DNA from 3 places in the Acetobacter persici genome. Region 1 is predicted to be linked to each of the others. Evidence: riboswitches for the same ligand, from Rfam matches in the RefSeq annotation. Region 1 holds a riboswitch; each other region holds the start of a gene.
What was found. Region 1 has a riboswitch for cobalamin ahead of JK199_RS07800 (CbtB domain-containing protein). Riboswitches for the same ligand answer to the same signal wherever they lie in the genome.
Positions count from the first base shown of each region.

Region 2: another riboswitch for cobalamin. It lies ahead of JK199_RS02730 (TonB-dependent receptor plug domain-containing protein); the one in region 1 lies ahead of JK199_RS07800 (CbtB domain-containing protein).
Region 3: another riboswitch for cobalamin. It lies ahead of JK199_RS03100 (TonB-dependent receptor); the one in region 1 lies ahead of JK199_RS07800 (CbtB domain-containing protein).

Region 1 is NZ_JAERKU010000005.1:61,995-66,151, forward strand. It holds gene JK199_RS07790 (nicotinate-nucleotide--dimethylbenzimidazole phosphoribosyltransferase) at 1-852, shown strand, start outside; gene JK199_RS07795 (adenosylcobinamide-GDP ribazoletransferase) at 849-1,703, shown strand; cobalamin riboswitch at 1,870-2,001, shown strand; gene JK199_RS07800 (CbtB domain-containing protein) at 2,042-2,266, shown strand; gene JK199_RS07805 (CbtA family protein) at 2,288-3,007, shown strand; gene JK199_RS07810 (glucosyltransferase domain-containing protein) at 3,130-4,157, shown strand, end outside.
Region 2 is NZ_JAERKU010000002.1:122,774-126,930, forward strand. It holds gene glnA (type I glutamate--ammonia ligase) at 1-1,123, shown strand, start outside; cobalamin riboswitch at 1,307-1,531, shown strand; gene JK199_RS02730 (TonB-dependent receptor plug domain-containing protein) at 1,655-3,862, shown strand; gene JK199_RS02735 (L-dopachrome tautomerase-related protein) at 4,087-4,157, shown strand, end outside.
Region 3 is NZ_JAERKU010000002.1:196,189-200,345, reverse strand. It holds gene JK199_RS03100 (TonB-dependent receptor) at 1-1,682, opposite strand, end outside; cobalamin riboswitch at 1,770-1,979, opposite strand; cobalamin riboswitch at 2,106-2,316, shown strand; gene JK199_RS03095 (hypothetical protein) at 2,356-2,766, shown strand; gene JK199_RS03090 (PepSY domain-containing protein) at 2,763-4,157, shown strand, end outside.

The DNA of each region.
Region 1 (4,157 bases):
CATGTGGCAGGCGCGACGTTGCAGGTTGTGTCTGTGCGCGGGCTGGCTGCCACGGCGGATTTCACCACGGCTCCGGCCATGACGGAAGAAGCCTTTCTGGACGCCGTGCAGACAGGGTATGACGCCGTGCCGCATGCGTGTGACATGCTGTGTCTGGGGGAAATGGGCATTGGCAACACCACGGCGGCAGCGGCTCTGGCGGCGGCTTTGTTTGGCGGCACCGGGGCCGACTGGGCCGGACGCGGCACCGGGCTGGATGCCCCCGGCGTGGCGCATAAAGCGCGGGTGATTGATGCCGCTCTGGCGCACCATAAGGCAGAAATGGCGGCGACACAGGGGGCCTCTGCGGCGGAGAGCGAACGCGCAAAGCAGTTGGGCGCAGTAACACCTGCCTATGACCCGCTGGAAATAGCCCGCAGGCTGGGCGGGTATGAACTCGCGGCTTTGCTGGGGGCGACACTGGCGGCGCGGCATTCCGGCATTCCGGTGTTGCTGGATGGATTTGTCTGCACGGCTGCGGTGGCTCCGTTGGCGCGGCTGGCCGCAGGTAACGCCGAGGCCAAAGCTGAGGCTGGTAATGAGACTGGCGCCGGGCTTGAAGATCAGGCTCGGAGCGAGGCTGCAACGGGGGGACTGGCCCATACGCGCCTTTCCCATTGTTCTGCCGAGGCAGGCCATGCGCGGCTCGCGGAAAAGCTGGGGCTGGGGCTGGTGCCGTTGCTGGACCTTGGTTTGCGGCTGGGGGAAGCCTCCGGCGCGGCACTGGCGGTCCCGCTGCTGCGGGCGGCGGTGGCGTGCCATAATGGCATGGCGACTTTTGCGCAGGCTGCGGTTTCAGGCCGCACAGGATGAAGCCTGCCCCGGCTGAATCCTGTGCGGCCCGGGTGCGGCTGGATGTGGCCTGTGGGCTGAGTTTATTGACGCGCCTGCCGGTAAGCTGGCTGCTGTCCCCCGCGCAGCGGGCCAGCACGGCGCTCTGGCCTATGGGCCGTTCTATCTGGTGCTGGCCGCTGATCGGCGCGGGCCTTGGCGGGCTGGTGGGGATGCTGTTCTGGCTGCTGCGGCTGAGCCATATGGCGGCTTTGCCTGCGGCAGGGCTGGCGCTGGCCTTCCAGTGTGTGCTGACCGGCGGCCTGCATGAGGACGGACTGGCTGACATGGCGGACGGCTGCGGCGGGGCCACACGGGCGCGTCGGCTGGAGATTATGCGCGATAGCCGGACTGGCAGTTACGGCGTGCTGGCCCTGAGCCTGAGCCTGCTGGTGCGGGCCTCCGCCATTGCGGCTCTTCCTGCAACTATGGCGGTGCTGGCGCTGGCTGTGTCCGGCTGTCTGGCGCGCGCGGCATTGCTGGTTCTGGCCGCCTACCTGCCCCCGGCCCGGCCCGACGGTCTGGCCCGCTCACTCAGTCCGCTGCCGCGCGGGCCGTTATGGATGGGGTTGCTTCTGACCGCGGGGTGTATGGGCGGGATACTGCGGGAAATGCTCTACGCTCCCACCGCAACGATGGGCGGCCGGCTTTCCCGTGAAAACCTGATGTGGCTCCAGTCCGGGCTTGTGGCCACGGGGGCTGCTCTGATGGCCTGCATTCTGGTGGGAGGCGCGGCCCGCCGGATGCTGGGAGGCTATACGGGAGATGTGCTGGGCGCGGCGGCAGTTGTTACTGAATGTTGTGTGCTGTCGGCTCTGACAGCCGTGCTCTGAGGCGCACCGCGCGCAAAACCGGGCAACCGGGCAACCGGGCAACCGGGCAACCGGGCAACACGGAAGAACAATAAGACAGTGCAGGCAAGAGCCCTGTGGATGCGGGCCAGACGGGCGGTTGCCAGACGAGGGGTTGCCGGAAGGGCAGGGCCAGACGGGGGCTGAATAAATTGACAGGGGCGCAGGGGCCGTTCAGACTAAAGGCTGATCTGGGGAAGCTGGTGGAAATCCGGCACGGTCGCGCCACTGTAATCCGCTTGCTGCAAGCGGGAAGTCAGACCTCCAGCCTTGTTTTTCTGTTCACCGCGGAACGCGTTTTTACCAGCGGAGCCTGTCTGATGATGCATCCTTCCTCCCCCCGCGCGCAGGGTATTGCCGCACCTGCCCCCGTTGCCATTCCCGTTGGCGCCTTGCTGCCCTGGGCCGTGTTTGGCCTGCTGCTGTCCGTGCTGATGCTGTATTTTGTGGGGGCGGAACAGGGGGCTGTTTCCCTGATTTCCGGGCATGAAGTGCATGAATTTGTGCATGATGGCCGCCATCTGCTGGGCTTTCCCTGCCACTAAACCGCAGGGTTTTTTCTGATGATTGCTGGACGTTTGCTGGCACGCGGCATGATTGCCGGGTGCCTTGCGGCTGCACTTGCCTTTGCGTTTGCCCGCCTGTTTGGGGAACCGCAGGTGGCGCTGGCCATTGCGTTTGAGGCTGCGCGCAGTGCGGCGGAAGGGGCTGCCCCGGAGCCGGAAATGGTCAGCCGGTCCGTGCAGGCCAGTTATGGTCTGGCCGCCGCCACGCTGCTTTATGGCGCGGGGTTTGGCGGGCTGTTTGCGCTGGTGTTTTCCTTTGCCTACGGGCGGCTGTCCTTCTCCTCCCCCCGCGTGCTGGCGCTTCTGCTGGCTGCCGCCGGGTTTGTGACCGTGGTTCTGGTGCCGGACCTGAAATACCCGCCCAACCCGCCTGCCGTGGGGAACCCCGCCACGCTGGCGCTGCGGACGGAAACCTATTTTGTCATGATTGCGCTTTCCATCTGTGTGGCGGCCATTGCCTGCCTGATTGGCCAGAAAGTGGCGCAGGTGCGCGATAACTGGACCGGCTGGCTGTGCGGTGGCGCTGTCTTTGTGGGGCTGGCCGCCCTTGTGCAGTTTGGCCTGCCGGATGTGAATGAAGTGCCGGACGGCTTCCCTGCCGTGGTGCTGTGGCGCTTCCGGGAAGCTGCCCTTGGCATGCAGGTGGCGCTGTGGGGCAGCATGGGGCTGATTTTTGGCGCGCTGGCAACGCCGGTGCTGCTGGGCCGCAGCCGGAGCTAAACCTCCCCCGCTGCACAGCGCGCAGGTGAGGGGTATTTCTCCCTCCCTGCTCTTTCTGAAAAACAGATGATGCGATAACAGACACCAGCACCCTAGTGACCAGAAGGAGCTGTGTGGCGGGTATGGACCAGAGCTGGCCTAAACTACATTCCAGACATGTCTGGTTGCTTTTCCTGTTAAGCTGCCTGTTTGCTCTGCCCATTTTTCTGGTCAACGTGCCGTATATGGATGATAACGCGCGCGTTTTATACGGCTACACATGGAGCCGCAGCGGGCGCATTTTCTCGACATTCCTGATGAATACGCTGGGTTTGCGCAGCCGCAATGTTCTTGATCTTGCTCCGCTGGGGCAGATTCTGGGCCTGCTGGCTCTTTCATACAGCGGGGCGTTGCTGGCCGCGCGGCTGTTGCGCGGGCGCAGGATGGATGATCTTTCCGTCTGTCTGTGCGCGCTGCCGCTGGCGGTGCAGCCGTTTTTTCTGGAAAATCTGTCTTATAAATTCGACGCCTTGCCAATGCTTATGGCCCAGAGCTGCGCTGTTCTGGCGGCGCTGGTGCCGGAGGGCTGGTCTGGCCGACGGCTGTTTGCCACATGCGCGGCTTTTCTGTTTGCGGTCATGTGTTTTTATCAGCCTGCGCTGAACACATTTCTGGCCCTCGCCGTGTTGCTATTTGTGTGTGACACCTGTGAAGGGCGGGATCAGGCGGCATGGCGGGCACTGGGCCTGCGGGTGGCCGCACTGGGCGTAACCTATGGTATGTATCACTTTGTAATTATCCGCCATTTTGTGCATGGCTCCTACGCTGGCCCCCATAGCGGGACCATGAGCCTGCATGATGTGCTGTCCGGGATGCTGTGGAACAACCTGCAACAGGCACGCGCCCTGCTGGCCTCCCTCCTGCATGGCGGGCCGGGCGTTGTTCTGGGCCTGTTTTATGCGCTCGGAGCGGCGTTTGTGTGGTCTGGTGTGCTGCCAGCCCTGCGCCGGACAGACAGAGTTGCAAAGCTGAACGCGCTGGCACTGGTGAGCGTGCCATTTCTCCTTGTGCTGCTGGTGCCGGGGATTGTGCTGATTCTGGCGGATACGGTCATTGCGCCACGGATTTTTATGTCGTTTTCCGCCTGCGTTATTCTGGCCAATCTGTTTTT
Region 2 (4,157 bases), on a different contig from region 1:
GTCCACAGGCCAGCCCTATAACCGTGACCCGCGCTCCACCGCCAAACTGGCTGAGCAGTATCTGAAGTCCTCTGGGCTTGGTGATACCGCCTTCTTTGGTCCGGAAGCTGAATTCTTTATCTTCGATAACGTGCGCTTTGGCACGGGCCCGAACTTCGGCAAATATCAGCTCGACAGCATCGAAGGACCCGGCGCCTCCCTGAAGGATTACCCGGAAGGCAATATGGGCCATCGTCCGGGCGTGAAGGGTGGCTACTTCCCCGTGCCGCCGGTGGATAGCGAAAACGACCTGCGCGCAGAAATGCTCGCCACCATGGGTGAAATGGGTCTGCCGATTGAAAAGCAGCACCATGAAGTCGCACAGTCCCAGCACGAACTGGGCACCAAGTTCGACACGCTGGTCCGCTCTGCCGATTTCATGCAGATCTACAAATACTGCGTGCACAACGTCGCTCATTCCTACGGCAAGACCGCCACGTTTATGCCCAAGCCGATCTATGGCGATAACGGGTCCGGCATGCATGTGCACCAGTCCATCTGGAAAGACGGCAAGCCGACGTTTGCAGGCAATGGCTATGCGGACCTGTCCGATACCGCCCTGTATTACATCGGCGGTATCATCAAACATGCCAAGGCGCTGAACGCCTTCACCAACCCGTCCACCAACTCCTACAAGCGCCTGATTCCGGGTTTTGAAGCTCCGGTGCTGCTGGCCTACTCTGCGCGCAACCGCTCTGCGTCCTGCCGTATTCCGTATGCCACCAACCCCAAAGCCAAGCGCGTTGAAGTCCGCTTCCCGGACCCGACGGCCAACCCGTATCTGGCCTTCTCCGCCATGCTGATGGCCGGCATTGACGGCATCAAGAACAAGATCCACCCGGGCGACGCCATGGACAAGGATCTGTATGACCTGCCGCCGGAAGAACTGAAGCAGATCCCGACGGTTGCCGGGTCCCTGCGTGAAGCGCTGGAAGCTCTGTCTGCGGATTATGAGTTCCTGCTGGCTGGTGGCGTGTTCACCAAAGACCAGATCGACAGCTACATCGCCATCAAGTGGGAAGACGTGTATCGCTTTGAACACACGCCGCACCCGGTTGAGTTTGAAATGTACTACTCCGTCTGATCCCTCCTTCCCGGAGTTTCAGATGATCAGGAACGCGGCCTTCTTCGGAGGGCCGCGTTTTTTTGTGCCTGTCTTGGGGGACATTGCCGGGTGGGAGGCTGATGTGTTTTTGCGATTTTGGCGTTGCGTGTTGCCCTGTGGCAGCACTGTTGCACCGGGTAATTGACTCGACCGGGCAACGCGATATGACACCCGTGTGATGGTTTCCCCTGCAACGGGGGATGAAAAGGGAACCGGGTGCGGGCCGTGCTGGCCTTAGTCCCGGGCTGTCCCCGCAACTGTAAGCGGCAGGGCTGAGGCTGCCCGGACGTACCGCGTCCGGCCCACTGGAGCAGACGATTCTCCGGGAAGGGAAGGCTCAGTCAAAGTGCCGCAAGCCAGGAGACCTGCCATCCGGCACGTGGTTGCAATCAGGAGACGCCAGCCGGGGTGTGCTGGCGTGCGTGACTGAGTTTTGCTCCGGCCTTTGCCGCATGAGCAGGCGGAGCACGTTTTCCTGTGGCAACGGCTGACCACAGGATACGAGTTAAAATGAGTTTTTTTCGTTGCGCGCTGACCACCTCCACCATTCTGGCTGTCACCGGACTGTCTGTGGCTGGCGCACAGGCCGCCGCCTCTTCCGCGACCAATGCGCGTTCTGGCAAACCTTTTACGCATAAAGCCGCAGCTTCGGGCAGCCATCTGAAAAGCCGCGCCACCGGACGGACCGCAACGGACAACACAGTTCCTGCAATGCCGGGGCAGTCTGTCGCGGCGCTCGCACCGACGGGCCGCACGCTTGTCTCACTGAGCCCGTCTCAGGGATTGCCGGAGGTGGTGACGGTCAGTGCGCTGCGCAGACCCATACGGGCGGATGATGTCGGGTCCAGCGTGACGGTGGTGACGGAGGAGCAGATTGCCACCCAGCAGCGCCGCACCCTGCCGGATATTCTGGCGCGGCAGCCGGGGCTGAATGTGGTGCGGTCTGGCGGATTTGGCGGAACAACCTCCATCTTTATGCGCGGGGCAAACGCCAATGATGTGAAGGTGCGGATTGATGGCATGGACATCAATGACGGCAGTTCCGCCAGCAACGCGTTTGATGCCGGGCAGTTTGTAACGGACGGCATTGGCTCCATTGAAATCTTGCGCGGCCCCCAGAGCGGCCTGTATGGCGCGGATGCCATGGCGGGTGTGATTGATATCAACACAAAGCAAGGGCAGGGGCGCTTTAAACCGTTTGTGCGGATTGAAGGTGGGTCTTATGGCACGTTCAATCAGGCCTTCGGGGCATCAGGCAGCAGCGGGCGCTTCCACTATAATGTTGTGCTCTCTCATTACCGCACGGATGGGTTTCATGAAATTCCGCGCTATATTGAGCGGTATAATGGGGCCAACCGGGCCCAGCGCCGCGCGGGGGACCGGAATGATAACCGCAGCGCTAACGTCAAACTGGGTTATGATGTCACGCATAATTTTGATCTGGGTCTGACAGCACGGCTGATACAGGCCAACTATCATACCTTTACAGCGTATGATCAGGTTTATACGCCCTATAACGGGGACCAGCTGATCCGGGACCAGAATACCCAGAACGAGGCCGTGGTGCGCGGCACGGCGCATCTTTCCTCCTTTGGCGGGCGGTTTGATCAGGTTCTGGGGCTTGGCTACATGACCAACCGCCGCCGGTACATGCAGGACGGGTTGTACGCGGATGGTGATCCTGCCATGACAGACCCGGATTATTACCGTTCCACACGCCTGAAAGTGGACTGGCATGGCACGGTTGATCTGCGGAAATTCGGGACGGTTCTTGTGGGTGCCGAGCATTTTCATGATGGCATCAATGTCGCGACGGATGACCCGACCGAGCCAGTGCACACCACCGCAGGCATGGATACCACGGCGGGGTACGGGCAGTATGAAGGCAACTGGAACCGTGTTCTCTATGGTGCAGCCAACGTGCGGTATGATGCCAATTCCCGCTACGGCAACCATGTGACATGGCGTGTGGCTCCCGCCATCCATGTGCCCAATACGGGCACCATCATCAAAGCCAGTGCCGGGTCGGGCTTTCATGCACCCTCGCTATATCAGCTTTTTGTCAATCAGCGCGGCGCTGGCTGGGCGGAAGAAGGCAACGCCAACCTGAAAGCCGAAACCATGATTGGCTATGATGTCGGTGTTGAGCAGAAACTGCTGCATGACAAACTGCGTTTTGGCGCCACATGGTATGACAACAAGGTGCGGAACCTGATCCAGTCTTCTGCTTACGTCATGCCTGCTGCAGGGAGTGCGTGGGGGGATTATATCTATTCCTTCGGCAATGTTGGGCATGCGCGCATGTATGGGGTGGAGGCATTTCTGGACTGGAAGGCACTGGACACACTCAGTTTTGCGCTGAATTACACATGGACCCACGCGCGGGATACGGATAGTGACGCGCTGTTGCAGCGCCGCCCGCAGCATAAGTTCAACTTCAATACCACATGGTCTCCGGTGAAGGATTTCACCCTGTCTGGTAATATTCTCTATACCAGCGGCTGGCGGGATTATCCTCTGGTGGGAGAAAACTTTTGCGCGACCTGCGCAAAAGGGCATGGATATTTTACCATTGATCTGACCGCGAATTACAAAATCAACCGCTATATCTCGGTTTTTGCGCGGGCTGATAACCTGCTGAACCGGCAGTATGAAAACCCGGTGGGCTACCTCCAGCCGGGTCGGGCCGGATATGGCGGCTTTACGCTGAATTACTGATCCTGCATGCGGTTTTGTGTGCCGGAAGGCCATTGCGGCGGGGGTACGCTCCCGTGGCAATGGCCTTTTTTGCGTCATGCGGTAGAATGAGCGCACAGGTTAAGACGCATTTCAGAAAGGCATTCCTTATGCTCACGCATCGCCCCGAAGCACAGCTAGCATCCCCCCAGCCCCAGCCCCAGCCCCGGCGCCGCAGGCTTGGCGTGTGGGCGCGGACCGGCCTGATGACGGGTCTGCTCTGTGCCAGCGTCTCCGGCACGGCACTGGCGGAAGACAGCACCGTGCATAACTGGAC
Region 3 (4,157 bases), on a different contig from region 1:
TGGCTGAGTTTTGTAAACTGCCCCCGGTTGGCCAGAAACAGGTTGGAGCCCGGAGGGTCTTCCCCCGTGGTATATACCCCGTAAAGGCTGACATTTTTTGTCAGATCAAACACCGGACCAATACGGAAATTATCCGGGTTGTAGTGCCCCTTAAAACTGGTTGCGGCGTTAAACTGCCCGTTCTGCCGGTAGTTTTGCCGGTCCAGTGCGAGCCAGTCATACCGGAAGCCGCCCACAAGCCGCAGATTATCCCGGATGGTCAGCACGTCCTCTAAAAACAGGCCCGCCTGCACCATCGTGGTGGGGGATTTCATGTACGGATATTCCCCGGAAAACGCCCCAAGTGGCGTGGCGTCCGGGCTGACAAGAGAGACGCTGTCCGCATAGTCCGCAGCCGGAAAACCCCGGTTACGGATGAAGCGCAGATAATAGGCGTCGCCTCCCAGCACAAAACGGTTCTTCATGCCGAAAATGGAAAAATCAAATTGCCCGTGCAGCGTATCCCCAACCTGATGCTGGTTCTGATACACATAAAACCGGTCCCGGCTGATGCTGCCGGGGGCAATGGCATTGCCTGCGGCATCCGTCTGGCCGGGGGCGCTGATGTAAGTCAGGCTTTCCGCGTTGTTCCAGCGCCGTTTGGAATAAATGAAATAGCTGCTGTTATGAAACAGAACATGGCTGTTCACCCGCCAGTCCAGATGCAGTGTGGGCGTCGCGTTGACAGACCCGGCCTTGCCGTCCCGCACGTTATAGTACCGCCACAGGGACGCGCGGGTAAGGCCCAACCCTTTGCTGGAACTTAGCAAACCGCCTACGCGCCCGCCTGTTTGCGACAGATCCACCAGCGGCGTGCCGTAATAAGTGGAAAGCCGGTCCGTCAGATAATCCATGCTCAGCCGCGCGGTGAACTTTTCCGTCGGCTTCCACAGCAAGGTTGTCGTAAAATCATCCGAGTGCGGGTCAGCTCCTTTTACAAATCCGTCAGACGATGTCCGGCTGAAATCCGTGCGCAACGCAAGCGTTTGCGTAATGGGCACGGAGCCACCAATCCCGGCGTTCCACGTATTAAAACTGCCGTAGGACACAAGCGCATTGGCATGCGGGCCATCAAACGTGGGCGTACGGCTACGCATATCCACCGTGCCGCCCACGGCCCCCTGCCCATACAGCACGGAGGACGGGCCTTTAAGCACCTGCACACTTTCCAGATTGAAGGTGTTCTGAGGCCGGTTGACCATGGTGGTCGGGCCAAAATACTGGCCATCATGCAGCACCAGAATCTGGTTGCCGGTAAAGCCGCGCATCATCAGCTGCGCGGGTGACCCCGGAGACCCGCCAGAGGAAACACCCGGCGCGCTGTCTGCCGCGGCCTCAGCCTGAGCATAACCGCGCTGCATCATCAGATCATGCGAGACCACATTGAGTGTGCCCGGCGTGTGCTGGATGGACAGGCCAAGTTTCCCACCGACTGCGGGTGTTATCTGGAGAGGGGCAGTTTTACCATAAGCCGTGATATATTCAGGGCCTGCCACCTTTCTGGCCGGGGGTACTGCTGTCCGTTTTTTATACGGATGGGCAGCGCTGCCTTTCGGGTCTGAGGGATCAGGGGTGGCCGCATAGGCTGCGGGCACGCAACTGATGCCGAACAGAAGACTGAGGGCATAAGAGACTGGACGCACGGGTTCGCTCCAAAACAACGTCACCGCGATGGAGGCACTGAGCAAACCGTGCCTCGCCGCCACATCACCCCGTATGGCAGCTCCGTCCGTGACTTTGGCGTAATGGCAGGTCTCCTGGCTTGCTGGTCCTCGGGTCCTGCGGCTGCCTTCCCCCCTGTGGGTGGCACAGAAAGTGGCATAAACGCCGCAAGCCCTCTCAGCTTACAGTTGCGGGGGCAGCATCGGCTTGGACCGATTTCCCTCTTAGCCTTCTGGCCGCGCACGCAGCCACAAAGCACCATTGCTGCGTGCAGCGTAAACAGGGTCTGAAAAACCTTGTCAACGAACGTGCTGCTTTATACCCCATAAAAAACGGCTCTAAGGCGCAGGCCGTGCACACGTTGCATCCCAGCCTGTTGCGCAAAACCGGCATTTGCGTACAGTCTCTCCCTGTCAGTCAACAGCCCCGCGCAGGCGGGTTAAAAGGGAAGACCGTATGCCGTGCCGCACGGCTCAGTCGGTCGCTGCTCCCGCAACTGTAGGCGGTCTGTCCGTGTCTTTTTGCCGCAAGGCACGCCACTGGTGCACAACCGGGAAGGCGGGAGACGGACGTTTAACCGTGAGCCAGGAGACCTGCTGTTGTCGTTCAGACCGCGCCGCCGGGCGGGATGTACCGGAAGGCAGGAGTATACCAGTGGGACCGTTTTCCCCCTTCCCCCGACCTTTTCAACCAGAAGAGGCATATCACCCGGCTTTTTCCCGCCTGCTCAGCGCCTGCCCGTCCCGCGCTCATGCCTTGCAGGCCGCGCATCTGGCGCACCTGCCGCCTCCTGAGCAGGAGGAGGTCATTGCCCAGAACGGCCACGCACTCTTCCTCAAACTGGTCCCGTCCCTGCCCGCCCCCCACCGGGAACGGGGTGCTGTGCTGGAAGAGGCTTTCCGGCCGCTGCTCCTCACCGCCTCTGACTATCTTGAAGCCATGCCAGCCCTCAGCACGGACATGCCGCCCGCTGCCGCGCAGCGCATTGTGCGGGCCTATGTTGCCGTCCACTGGACGCGCGGCGCCCAGAACGCCGCCATGGCGCTGTATAACAGCCCCGCATGAAGGCCTTCCGCCGGACGCTGTATCTGACCCACCGATGGCTGGGCATTGGCATGGGCCTGCTGATGGCAGGCTGGTGCGCCTCCGGCCTTGTCATGCTCTGGCACACATGGCCTCAGCCGGAGGAAAGCGCCCTGCGCCGTGTTCCGACGGAAATCCACTGGCCCGCCATACTTCCGAAATTGGCTGAACTGGGCAGCACAGAACGCTTTCAGGCTTTTCAGATCAATATGGTAGGGCACGAACCGGTTCTGACACTCACGCCACAGGAAGGCCCACCTTTTGCGCTGGACCTGCGCACCGGCCATGCGGGGCGCATCCCCCCGGAAGATGCTGCTGCCAGCGCCATCCGATACGCGCGGGCCACCGGCGCACAAGGCCGCCCCGTCTTTGATGGCCTGACCACAGACGACCAGTGGGTTCTGGATACGCATGGCCGGGAAAATGGCTTTTATCGCTTTCTGTTTCCCGATGCGGCGCACACGCAGGTGTACGTCTCCTCCCTGACCGGAGAGGTCATGCAGGCCACAACACGCTCCACCCGCCTCTGGGCATGGGTGGGGGCTATTCCACACTGGCTTTACCCGGCGGTGCTGCGCAAGCACCCGGCGGTTTGGAGCGACGTCGTTATTCTTTTGTCTGGCACAGGAGTTTTTCTCACCGTTACCGGGCTATGGATTGGCGTTTTGCGCCTCCGCCGCGCCGCCCCTTTTACCCCTTATAAAAGGTGGCATGGGGTCCATCACCTCAGTGGCGCGGTGTTTGGTGTACTGGCCCTTTTATGGGTTACAACCGGGCTGCTTACCATGTCTCCCGCAGGCCTGTTTCAAAGCAATCCAAACGCGACCCGCCCCCTGCGCGTGACTGGCACGGCGACCGGCGCGGAGATCCATCAGGTTCTCTCACGGTTGATAAGTGCCGCACCACCCGGATGCACCGGCATAAAAACGGCTTTTCTAAACAGCAAAGTTTTTATGCAGATCACGGAGCAAACCGCTGCCGGCCTCAGGAGCCGGAGACTGGATGAAGCCCTCACTCCAGCCCCTCTCACCCCAGAGCAGATCAGGCAGCCCCTGCAGTCCGCAGGCTTGCTGAAAACGCCGGACGATCTGACGTTTCTAACGCAGGCGGATGCCTATTACTTCAGCCGCCCCACGCATCAACGCCATTTTCCCGTCTGGCGGGCACAGGCGGCGGATGGCACCTTGACCTATCTGGATGGACAGTCCGGCGCTGTGCAGACCATTCTGGACGGCCCTGCCCGCCGGTCCCGCTGGCTGGTGTACGGGTTTCATGATCTGGATTTTCAGGCCGGACTGCGCAGAACCCTGACGCACCGAAGCATTGCCGTGCCGTTATTATGTGGCGTGTTCTGCGTTTTTCTGTCCGGCGTT